Regions from separate parts of the Pseudomonas sp. PS02288 genome, predicted to be linked through region 2. Evidence: riboswitches for the same ligand, from Rfam matches in the RefSeq annotation. Region 2 holds a riboswitch; the other holds the start of a gene.

Region 1 (4,327 bases), on a different contig from region 2:
TCCCGTGAAGCTCCCGCAGTTGGATACGCTGCGCTCGTTGAGATTGGTCAGGCTGATGGTGCAGCCGCTCAGGTTGCTGCTGGTGCCGGTGGCCGTCACGGTATAGGTGGTGGACGTGGCGGTACTCAGGGTATAGCTGAAGTCGCTGGCCTGCGCCGGGGTCCAGCCGGTGAACAGCGCCTTGGTCTCGGCGGTGTTCGAGGTCGTGCTGGTGGGATAGGTCAGCTGGCGCTGAAAGTGGTTTTCCAGGTTCAGGCTGAGCGCCACCAGGTCGGCCTGCGCGGTCCTGATCTTGCTCTTGGTGATATAGCTGGTGTAGCTGGGCAGGGCGATGCCGGCGAGGATCGCCACGATGACCAGGGTGATCATCACCTCGATCAGGGTAAAGCCCGAGTGCGCGCCACGGCGGACAGCCGCGTGCCGCGCACCGGTTTTCGCGAAGGAGAGGATTGCCCGGGGGCAGCGAGCGGCACCGACAATCCGTGCAGGGTTGGTTAGCAGGTGGTTATTCATAAGCCAATCGACCCCCCTTCCCGGCAAAAGGTTGCCTGGGAATTCGTCTTTGAGAAGTAAGCCGTTATTTTTGCTGAATTAGATTTTTTTCAACGGCGGACGGCGGCTTCAACGAAGCGGCAGGAACGGCCCTGAAGCGGGCTTTTTCGGCAGTATGGCGTCTAGCATGAAGGCACGGGGCCAGCGTCTTGGGAGTTTCCCCGGCGTCTTTTCCTGCCGCTGCCGGCCCAGGTCAAATTTTGTCATTTCATGCGGCTGGCAATGTGCGGGGACTGCTGGCAGATTGTCGGTCGCTGTCAGGCCGTCATCCGATCAGGACTTCATGAGCAATTCCTCCCGCCGCACCTTCTGCTACGCCAGTCTGCTGATTCTGGGCATCGCCCTGATTCTCGTCCTGCCGCTCAAACTGTTGCCGAGCCTGCTCGCCGGGCTGCTGGTATTCGAACTGGTGAACAGCCTGGCGCCGCTGTTGCAACGCCTGTTCGCTGGTCATCTCGGGCGTCTGCTGACGGTCGGGCTGCTCGGCGTCATGGTCGTCGGGGTGCTGACGCTGGCGTTCGCCAGCGCGTTCTCCTTCGCCCTGCTGGAACTGAACAATCCGGGACAGATGCTCGGCAAGCTGATGGGCGTGGTCGACCGCGTGCGCGAGCAGGTGCCCGAGGGGCTGGTGGCCTACCTGCCGGCCAACGTCGACGACGTCCGCCTGACCCTGCACGACTGGCTGCGCCGTCACGTCGGCGAGCTGCAACTGCTCGGCAAGGGCGCGGCGCATCTGTTCGTCACCGTGCTGATCGGCATGATCCTCGGCGCCGTGGTCGCGCTGCAGCGCCTGCCCGATCCGCAGACGCTCAAGCCGCTGGCAGGCGAGCTGCTGGTGCGGGTGACGCGGTTCACCGCGGCGTTCCGCAACATCGTCTTCGCCCAGTTCAAGATTTCCCTGCTCAACACGGCGTTCACCGGGGTCTTCCTGATGGGTGTGCTGCCGCTGTTCGGCATTCACCTGCCGCTGACCAAGACGCTGATCGTGCTGACCTTCGTCGTCGGGCTGCTGCCGGTGATCGGCAACCTGATCTCCAACACCGCGATCTTCATCGTCGGTTTCTCGCTGTCGCTCTGGGTCGCCGTGGGCGCGCTGGCGTACCTGATCCTGATCCACAAGGTCGAGTACTTCCTCAATGCGCGGATCGTCGGCGGGCAGATCAACGCCAAGGCCTGGGAGCTGCTCCTGGCGATGCTGGTGTTCGAGGCCGCCTTCGGCATCGCCGGACTGGTCGCCGCGCCGGTCTATTACGCCTACCTGAAGAGCGAGATGAAGGCCCAGGACTGGGTCTGACAGGCGCCGCTCTAGGGCCCGCAGTTCCTGTAGGTGGTGACGAAGAAGCCGGCCGAAGCCGCTCCGTAGGCTACCCGCGCGACCACATCCCGCCTCCGGGCCGACGCAGCGTCCTTGTTTTCCTCGAGGGCGCCGACTAAGGTGCGCGACGTTTTCATTTCCGCCGAGGTACGCGGGCCACAGGGCCGGCGTTAATCGGGAAGCCGGTGCGCCCCAGTCTTACTGGGCAAACCCGGCGCTGCCCCCGCAACGGTAATCGACCGCGATCCGCCCGGATCGCACTCCGCTCAACGGCCACTGTGCGCATGCATGGGAAGGCGAGCGCGAGCCGCGTCGAGAGCCCGGAGACCGGCCACGGCGGAATGCCACTGGTGTTGCGGAGGGCGACACCATCAGGCGTCGGCCCGCGCACGAAACGGCCCGCGTCTGCCTGCCCTCCTCGAACGTCTCGCCGACCTTGAGGATTTCCCATGACGCTTTCCCGCCTCGCCTTGACCCTGGCCCTGCTGCCGACCCTGCCGGCCCTGGCCGAAACCCCGTCGCAGGACGACGCGCTGAAACTCGACGAACTGCTGGTCACCGCCAATCGCAGCGTCGAGGCGCGCAGCCAGAGCTCCGCCGCCAGCACCGTGTTCACCCGCGCCGACATCGAGCGGCTGCAGGCAAGCGACGTACTGGACCTGCTGCGTCATGCTCCGGGTGTGAGTATCGCGCGCAATGGTGGGCCGGGCAGCCTGTCCGGGCTGTTTATGCGGGGCACGAGCAGCGCTCAGACCTTGGTCCTAGTGGACGGCGTACGCATCTCCAGCGCCTCCAGTGGCACCAGTGCATTGGAGAACCTGAATCTCAACCAGATCGAACGTGTGGAGGTGGTGCGAGGGGGCCGCTCCGCACTGTACGGCGCAGACGCGATTGGGGGCGTGGTGCAGATATTTACCCGTCGAGGAGATGCTGGACTGACCCCACGCCTTCACTTCGGGATTGGCAGCCATGGCACCTTCGAGCGCAGCCTGGGCATCGCGGGCGGAGATGAGGAAACCCGCTTCGACCTCAGTGCATCCCTTGGCGAGACCGTGGGCACTCAGCGAACCGACCTTCCCGGAAGCGATGACAGTGCCTACCGCAACAGGGCATTCAGCCTGAGCCTGTCACATCGTTTCAGCGATACGTTGAACGGAGGTATCAGCCTGCTGCGCCAGAGTGGCCAGAGTGAATACGACAACTCCGATTACCCGACCACCCCGGCGGATACCGATTTTGAGCTTTCCAGCGGTAGCGCATTTCTCGAAGCAGAAATGAACGATCAATGGAGTGGTCGTGTTGAACTAGGGCACGCCGAAGACAGGCAGACCTCTCATGCGTCCTATGGAAACTCGGTCTACAACACCTATCGCGACCAGGCATCCTGGGTGAACCAGTTCGAACTCACCGACGCCCAGCGACTCCAGCTGGGAGCCGATTGGTATGAGGACCGGCTAAACAGCGACAACGCTTTTATCAAGGATTCGCGTTGGAACCACGGCTTCTTTGTTCTGCATCGCATCGAGACCGGCAGCTTCTCTACCGAACTGGGTGCACGCTACGACGATAATCAGGCCTATGGCAGCCATACCAGTTGGAACGGCGCATTCACTTATCATTTAAATCCCGACAACGACCTGATCGCGTCTTATAGCGAAGCATTCCGCGCGCCGACCTTCAACGATCTGTACGACCCCTTTGGCGGGGGCAACCTTGATCTTGATCCTGAAAAGGCACGTAGCTTCGAGCTGCAGTGGCGCAGCCAGCTGGCCAAAGCCACGCGCCTTGAATTGTCGCTATACCGCACCACCATCGATGATGCGATCGTGGGGTATCCGCCGATGAACATAGACAAGGCTCGCATCCATGGTTTCGAGGCGAGCCTTGCGCAGGACTTTTTTGGCTGGCAGGCCCAGGCTAGCTTCACTCTGGTGGACGCCCGCAACGCCAGCAGTGGGAGCAGTGCTGGTAACCGCCTGCCACGCCGCCCTGAGAACAGTTTCAAGCTCGACCTGGACCGCCGCTTCGGCGACTACAGCGTCGGTGCCAGTTGGCAACTGATCGGCCATACGTGGAACGACGTGGCAAACGATCAGGAGATCGCAGGGTATGGACTGCTTGACCTGCGCAGCGCTTGGCAAGCGCGCCCGGATCTAAGGTTTGATCTAAAGATCGACAACCTGCTTGACCATAATTACTACCAGACCCTTGGCACCGCTTACGACGCGTCCTTCACCAGCGTGCCCTATCGATACGAAGAGCTGGGACGAACCGCTTTGCTCGGGATGACTTGGACTCCAGCGCTTTGAAGCCCTGCTTAGGAACGAAGAGGCCCGCCTTCGCGGGCCTCGATCGATCTCCTGGGTTCATTGCGGCGTTCAGTGCGCCACGCGGCCAGGTATGGGCGTCGCCGTCTGCAAGGGCGGGCCGGGCGCAGCGTTGCCCGATTTCTCTTCGCGG
Region 2 (4,327 bases):
GGGCGCCGCCCGCAGGATGGATACGCGCCATCGCCGCAGACCGACGCACTCGCCGAACCGCCCAGTTGCGCATCAGAAATCGATACCCGCCTGGCCTTTCACGCCGGCGTTGTAGGCGTGTTTGACGTCGCGGATCTCGCTCACCGTGTCGGCCAGCTCGATCAGCTCGGGCTTGGCCGCGCGGCCGGTGATGATCACGCTCTGGCTGGCCGGGCGCGCACGGATGGCGTCGAGCACCATCTCCAGGTCGAGGTAGTTGTACTTGAGCATGTAGGTCAGCTCGTCGAGCAGCACCAGGTTCAGCCGCGGGTCGGCGAGCATGCGCGAGGCGTGGGTCCAGGCCTCGTCGGCGGCGAGCTTGTCGGCGTCCCAGTTCTGCGTGTTCCAGGTGAAGCCGGTGGCCATCGCGTGATACTCCACCAGCGGCGCGTTCTGCCGCAGGTAGGTGACTTCGCCCGAAGCCTGGGTGCCCTTGATGAACTGCACCACGCCGGCCCGATGGCCGTAGCCGAGCGCGCGGTACAGGGTGCCGAAGCCGGAGGTGCTCTTGCCCTTGCCGTTGCCGGTGATCAGCACGACGATGCCGCGCTCCACCTGGGCGCGCTCGATGCCGGCGTCGACCACCTCCTTCTTGCGCTTCATCCGCTCGGCGTGGTTCTGCTTCTTCTGTTCGTCGATCATCGCTGCACACTCCAGGCCCATGCGCCGCCGCGCGGGCGGGCAGGATTCGATGGCACGAACCACGGGCAGGGACGCGATGCGCAGGCATCGCGCGCAGGTGACGAGACTGAGGAAGGCTGCGCGAGGCAGACGACAGCACCGGCAACCACCCACACCCCGGGGTACGTACCTTGTTCTCGAATCAGGCCGGTCTTCTGGCTCGCCTTCATCCGATCACCGCGCCTTCCCGACCGGAGTCAGTGGCATCGTGCGGTTTCGTCAGGCTCTACAGCAGCGGGGGCTGCGCCGGAATGCTCGAAGGGTTTACCCCCGAGGTCACCGGACTTCCCGTTTCAGCCCCTCGCGCGGTCGCGCTCGGGGCACCTGTTCGTTGGCCGGCAGGGTAGCCTTTCGCCGGGGCCGGGGCAATCGCACGAACGCCGGCCCGGTTGACGAGGCACCACCTTCGTGATGAGGTGGCGCGTGTTTTTCAGGTGTCTCGTGTCAACGCCACGAGGTTAAACGGGAAGCCGGTGGGTCCGATCCAGGCGATCGAGCGAGTCCGGCGCTGCCCCCGCAACGGTAAGCGAGCGAAGCCTTCGGCATACCACTGGACCGCGATCCGGGAAGGTGAAGACTTCAGGCCTGTACGCCACGTACAGGCCGCCTCGCCAGCCCGGAGACCGGCCTGGAATCCCTTTGGCAACCCGCGGTGGGCGGGACGCGCCGGAAACAGGCCCGCTTCACCGCGTGTGCGATTGCCGCATTCACGCGCCCCGCCTGCCCGTCTTGCGTCCTTCCACGCGTGCCGATCACTCGACTCATTGGAAGGTCTTCATCATGACAAGCCGCACGCTGCCCTCCAGCACCGCCGTTACGCTCCCCCTCTCGCAACGCCTGACGCTGGCCGTCGGCAGCATCCTGATCGGCGCCGCGCTGATCTACTTCGCCGGGTTCTCGCACATGGAGCTGGTGCACAACGCCGCCCACGACACCCGCCACAGTGCCGCCTTCCCCTGCCACTGAGGAGCGAACCGATGATCAAGCGCATCGCACAGACGGCGGGCTTCTCCGGGCTGCTGGCGGCCATTTTCCTGACCCTGCTGCAGAGCTTTTGGGTCAGCCCGCTGATCCTGAAGGCGGAAACCTACGAAAACGCCGGCGCCAGCGCGCAGGCCGAGCACAGCCACGAAGCCGGCGCAGCGGCCCATGAGCACGGCGGCGAAGCCTGGAGCCCGGAAGACGGCCTGCAGCGCACCCTGTTCACCGGCCTCGGCAACCTGGTCGTGGCGGTCGGTTTTGCCCTGATGCTCGCCGGCCTCTACACCCTGCGCGCACCCGGCAGGACCTGGCAGGGCCTGCTCTGGGGCCTGGGCGGTTTCGCCGTGTTCAACCTGGCGCCGTCCCTCGGCCTGCCGCCGGAAGTGCCGGGCACCGCGGCCGCCGACCTGCTGCTGCGCCAGTACTGGTGGATCGGCACGGCGCTGGCCACCGCGGCCGGTCTGGGGCTGATAGCCTTCGGCCGCAACTGGGCGCTGCGCATCCTTGGTCTGGCGTTACTGCTGGTGCCGCACCTGATCGGCGCGCCGCAGCCGGACGTCCACCAAAGCCTGGCGCCCGAAGCCCTGGCACAGGAGTTCATCTACGCCTCCCTGCTGACCAACGCCCTGTTCTGGGCCGCCCTCGGCCTCGCCAGCGCCTGGTTCTTCAGCCGCGCCAGGCGCAGCGTCTGATACAGCCGGCAGATTGCTCCAAGGCGCACCCCGAGTTTCACTTGCCTCGTAGGGTGCGCATGCGCACCACAATCGCCGCCAAGGTACGCGCGGTGCCCCTACAGCAGTCGACGCAGGCAATAGAGGCTCTCGTCGACCTTGCCGCGGTTTTCGGCGATGACGATCTCACCACCCAGCGCCCGCAACCGCGCATTGAAATCGCTGGCATAGAGCCGCTTCAGCCAGCCCTGGCAGTCCATCCCCGTCCCCTCCAGCCACGCCTGCAGCGCCGGCAGCGAGAACGCCCAGTAGCCCGCCTCGCAGGCAAAACCTCGCGCCTGCAACTGCGCGATCAGCACGGCATCGCCTTGCAGCACCCGCACGCAACCCGCGTAGAAAGTCTCCACTGCCTTGCTCATCAAGACTCCGCGCTCATGAAATTCGGGTGAACTTTCGATGAAAGTGACGGGCAATGCCAGGCATGTCACACGACGGCAACTTGGCGCTGTTTGACTGGCGTTCACTTTCATAAGAGACATGATCGCCATGGCCGAAGAAATCACCCTGGCGCGGCTGCTCAAGGCAGTGTCACCGCTCGGGCCGCAGATGAGCATCAGCGCGGTTGCCGACCGCCTGCTGACCAGCGAGTACAAGTCGTTTCTGTCGCTGCCGATCGTCGATCAGGACGAGCGCCCGCTGGGCCTGGTCAGCCGCTACGGGCTGCAGGACATCTTCATGCAGCGCTTTGGTCGCGACCTCTGGGGCCGCCGTCCGGTGCTCGACGTGATGAATCCGGCGCCGCTGCTGGTCAGCCTCGAACTGGATCTCGAAGAAGCGGCGCGGCAGATCACCAGCCAGTTGCACTACCCGATCACCGAAGACTTCATCCTCGTCGATGGCGAGGGCCGCTACCGGGGGCTGGGCACGGTGCTCGACCTGCTCAAGGCGATGGACGACCGCATCGCCCAGCGCAATCAGGTACTGCACCGGGCGCTGGTCGAACTCAAGGAATCCCAGGCGCAGCTGGTGCAGTCGGAGAAGATGGCCTCGCTCGGACAGATGGTCGCCGGCGTCGCCCACGAGCTGAACACCCCGCTGGGCTATGTGAAGAACAACGTCCAGCTGATCAACGAGCTGAGCGAGCCACTGCTGCGCCTGGCCGCCAGCCAGGCCGAGCTGGCCGACTGCCTGAACGATCCGGCGTGCGACGAGCAACGTCTGAGCGATGCTTTCGATAACGCCGCCGAGCAGCGCCGGCAGGCCGCCCCGGAAGCGCTGGCCGACGACCTCGACCAGCTGTTCGCCGACACCCTCTACGGCCTCGGGCAGATCGGCGAGCTGGTAGCCGGGCTGAAGGATTTCTCCCGCCTCGACCGCGCGCTGAGCGAAGAGGTCGATCTCAACGACTGCATCCGCAGCGCCCTGCTGATCGCCTCCAACAGCCTCAAGGACAAGGCGCAGGTGATCCAGCTGCTCGGCGAGCTGCCGCGCATCGCCTGCGCACCCTCGCAGATCAATCAGGTGCTGCTCAACCTGTTCACCAACGCTGCCCAGGCGATGGACGACTACGGGCAGATCCAGGTGAAGAGCTGGGCCGACGCCGAGGCGCTGTTCATCTCCGTGCAGGACAGCGGGCGCGGCATGCCGGCGGAGGTGCGCGAACGCATCTTCGACCCTTTCTTCACCACCAAACCGGTCGGCCAAGGCACCGGCCTGGGGCTTTCCATCAGTTTCAAGATCATCCAGGACCACGGCGGCAGCATCCGCGTGGCCTCGGAAGTCGGGCGCGGTACGCGCTTCCTCATTTGCCTGCCGCGCAATCGAGCCACCGAACTGAAAAGGAGCGCCTGATCCATGAGCACGCCCATCCGCATCCTCTTCGTCGATGACGAGGAACGCATCCTGCGCAGCCTCTCCCTGCAGTTCCGCCGGCACTACGAAGTGCTTACCGAGAG

What was found. Region 2 has a riboswitch for cobalamin ahead of QMX85_RS20935 (CbtB domain-containing protein). Riboswitches for the same ligand answer to the same signal wherever they lie in the genome.
Region 1: it holds a riboswitch for cobalamin, as region 2 does, so the genes downstream of both, QMX85_RS10510 (TonB-dependent receptor) here and QMX85_RS20935 (CbtB domain-containing protein) in region 2, are expected to answer to the same signal.

Annotation. Positions count from the first base shown of each region.
Region 1 covers NZ_JASCPA010000021.1:7,407-11,733, reverse strand. Annotated here, with positions in the region: gene QMX85_RS10520 (type IV pilin protein) at 1-450, opposite strand, end outside; gene QMX85_RS10515 (hypothetical protein) at 836-1,846, shown strand; cobalamin riboswitch at 1,996-2,218, shown strand; gene QMX85_RS10510 (TonB-dependent receptor) at 2,317-4,176, shown strand; gene QMX85_RS10505 (methyl-accepting chemotaxis protein) at 4,246-4,327, opposite strand, start outside.
Region 2 covers NZ_JASCPA010000071.1:6,020-10,346, reverse strand. Annotated here, with positions in the region: gene QMX85_RS20945 (ABC transporter substrate-binding protein) at 1-31, opposite strand, end outside; gene cobO (cob(I)yrinic acid a,c-diamide adenosyltransferase) at 73-678, opposite strand; cobalamin riboswitch at 848-1,063, opposite strand; cobalamin riboswitch at 1,136-1,367, shown strand; gene QMX85_RS20935 (CbtB domain-containing protein) at 1,501-1,686, shown strand; gene QMX85_RS20930 (CbtA family protein) at 1,698-2,393, shown strand; gene QMX85_RS20925 (hypothetical protein) at 2,492-2,791, opposite strand; gene QMX85_RS20920 (ATP-binding protein) at 2,979-4,223, shown strand; gene QMX85_RS20915 (response regulator) at 4,227-4,327, shown strand, end outside.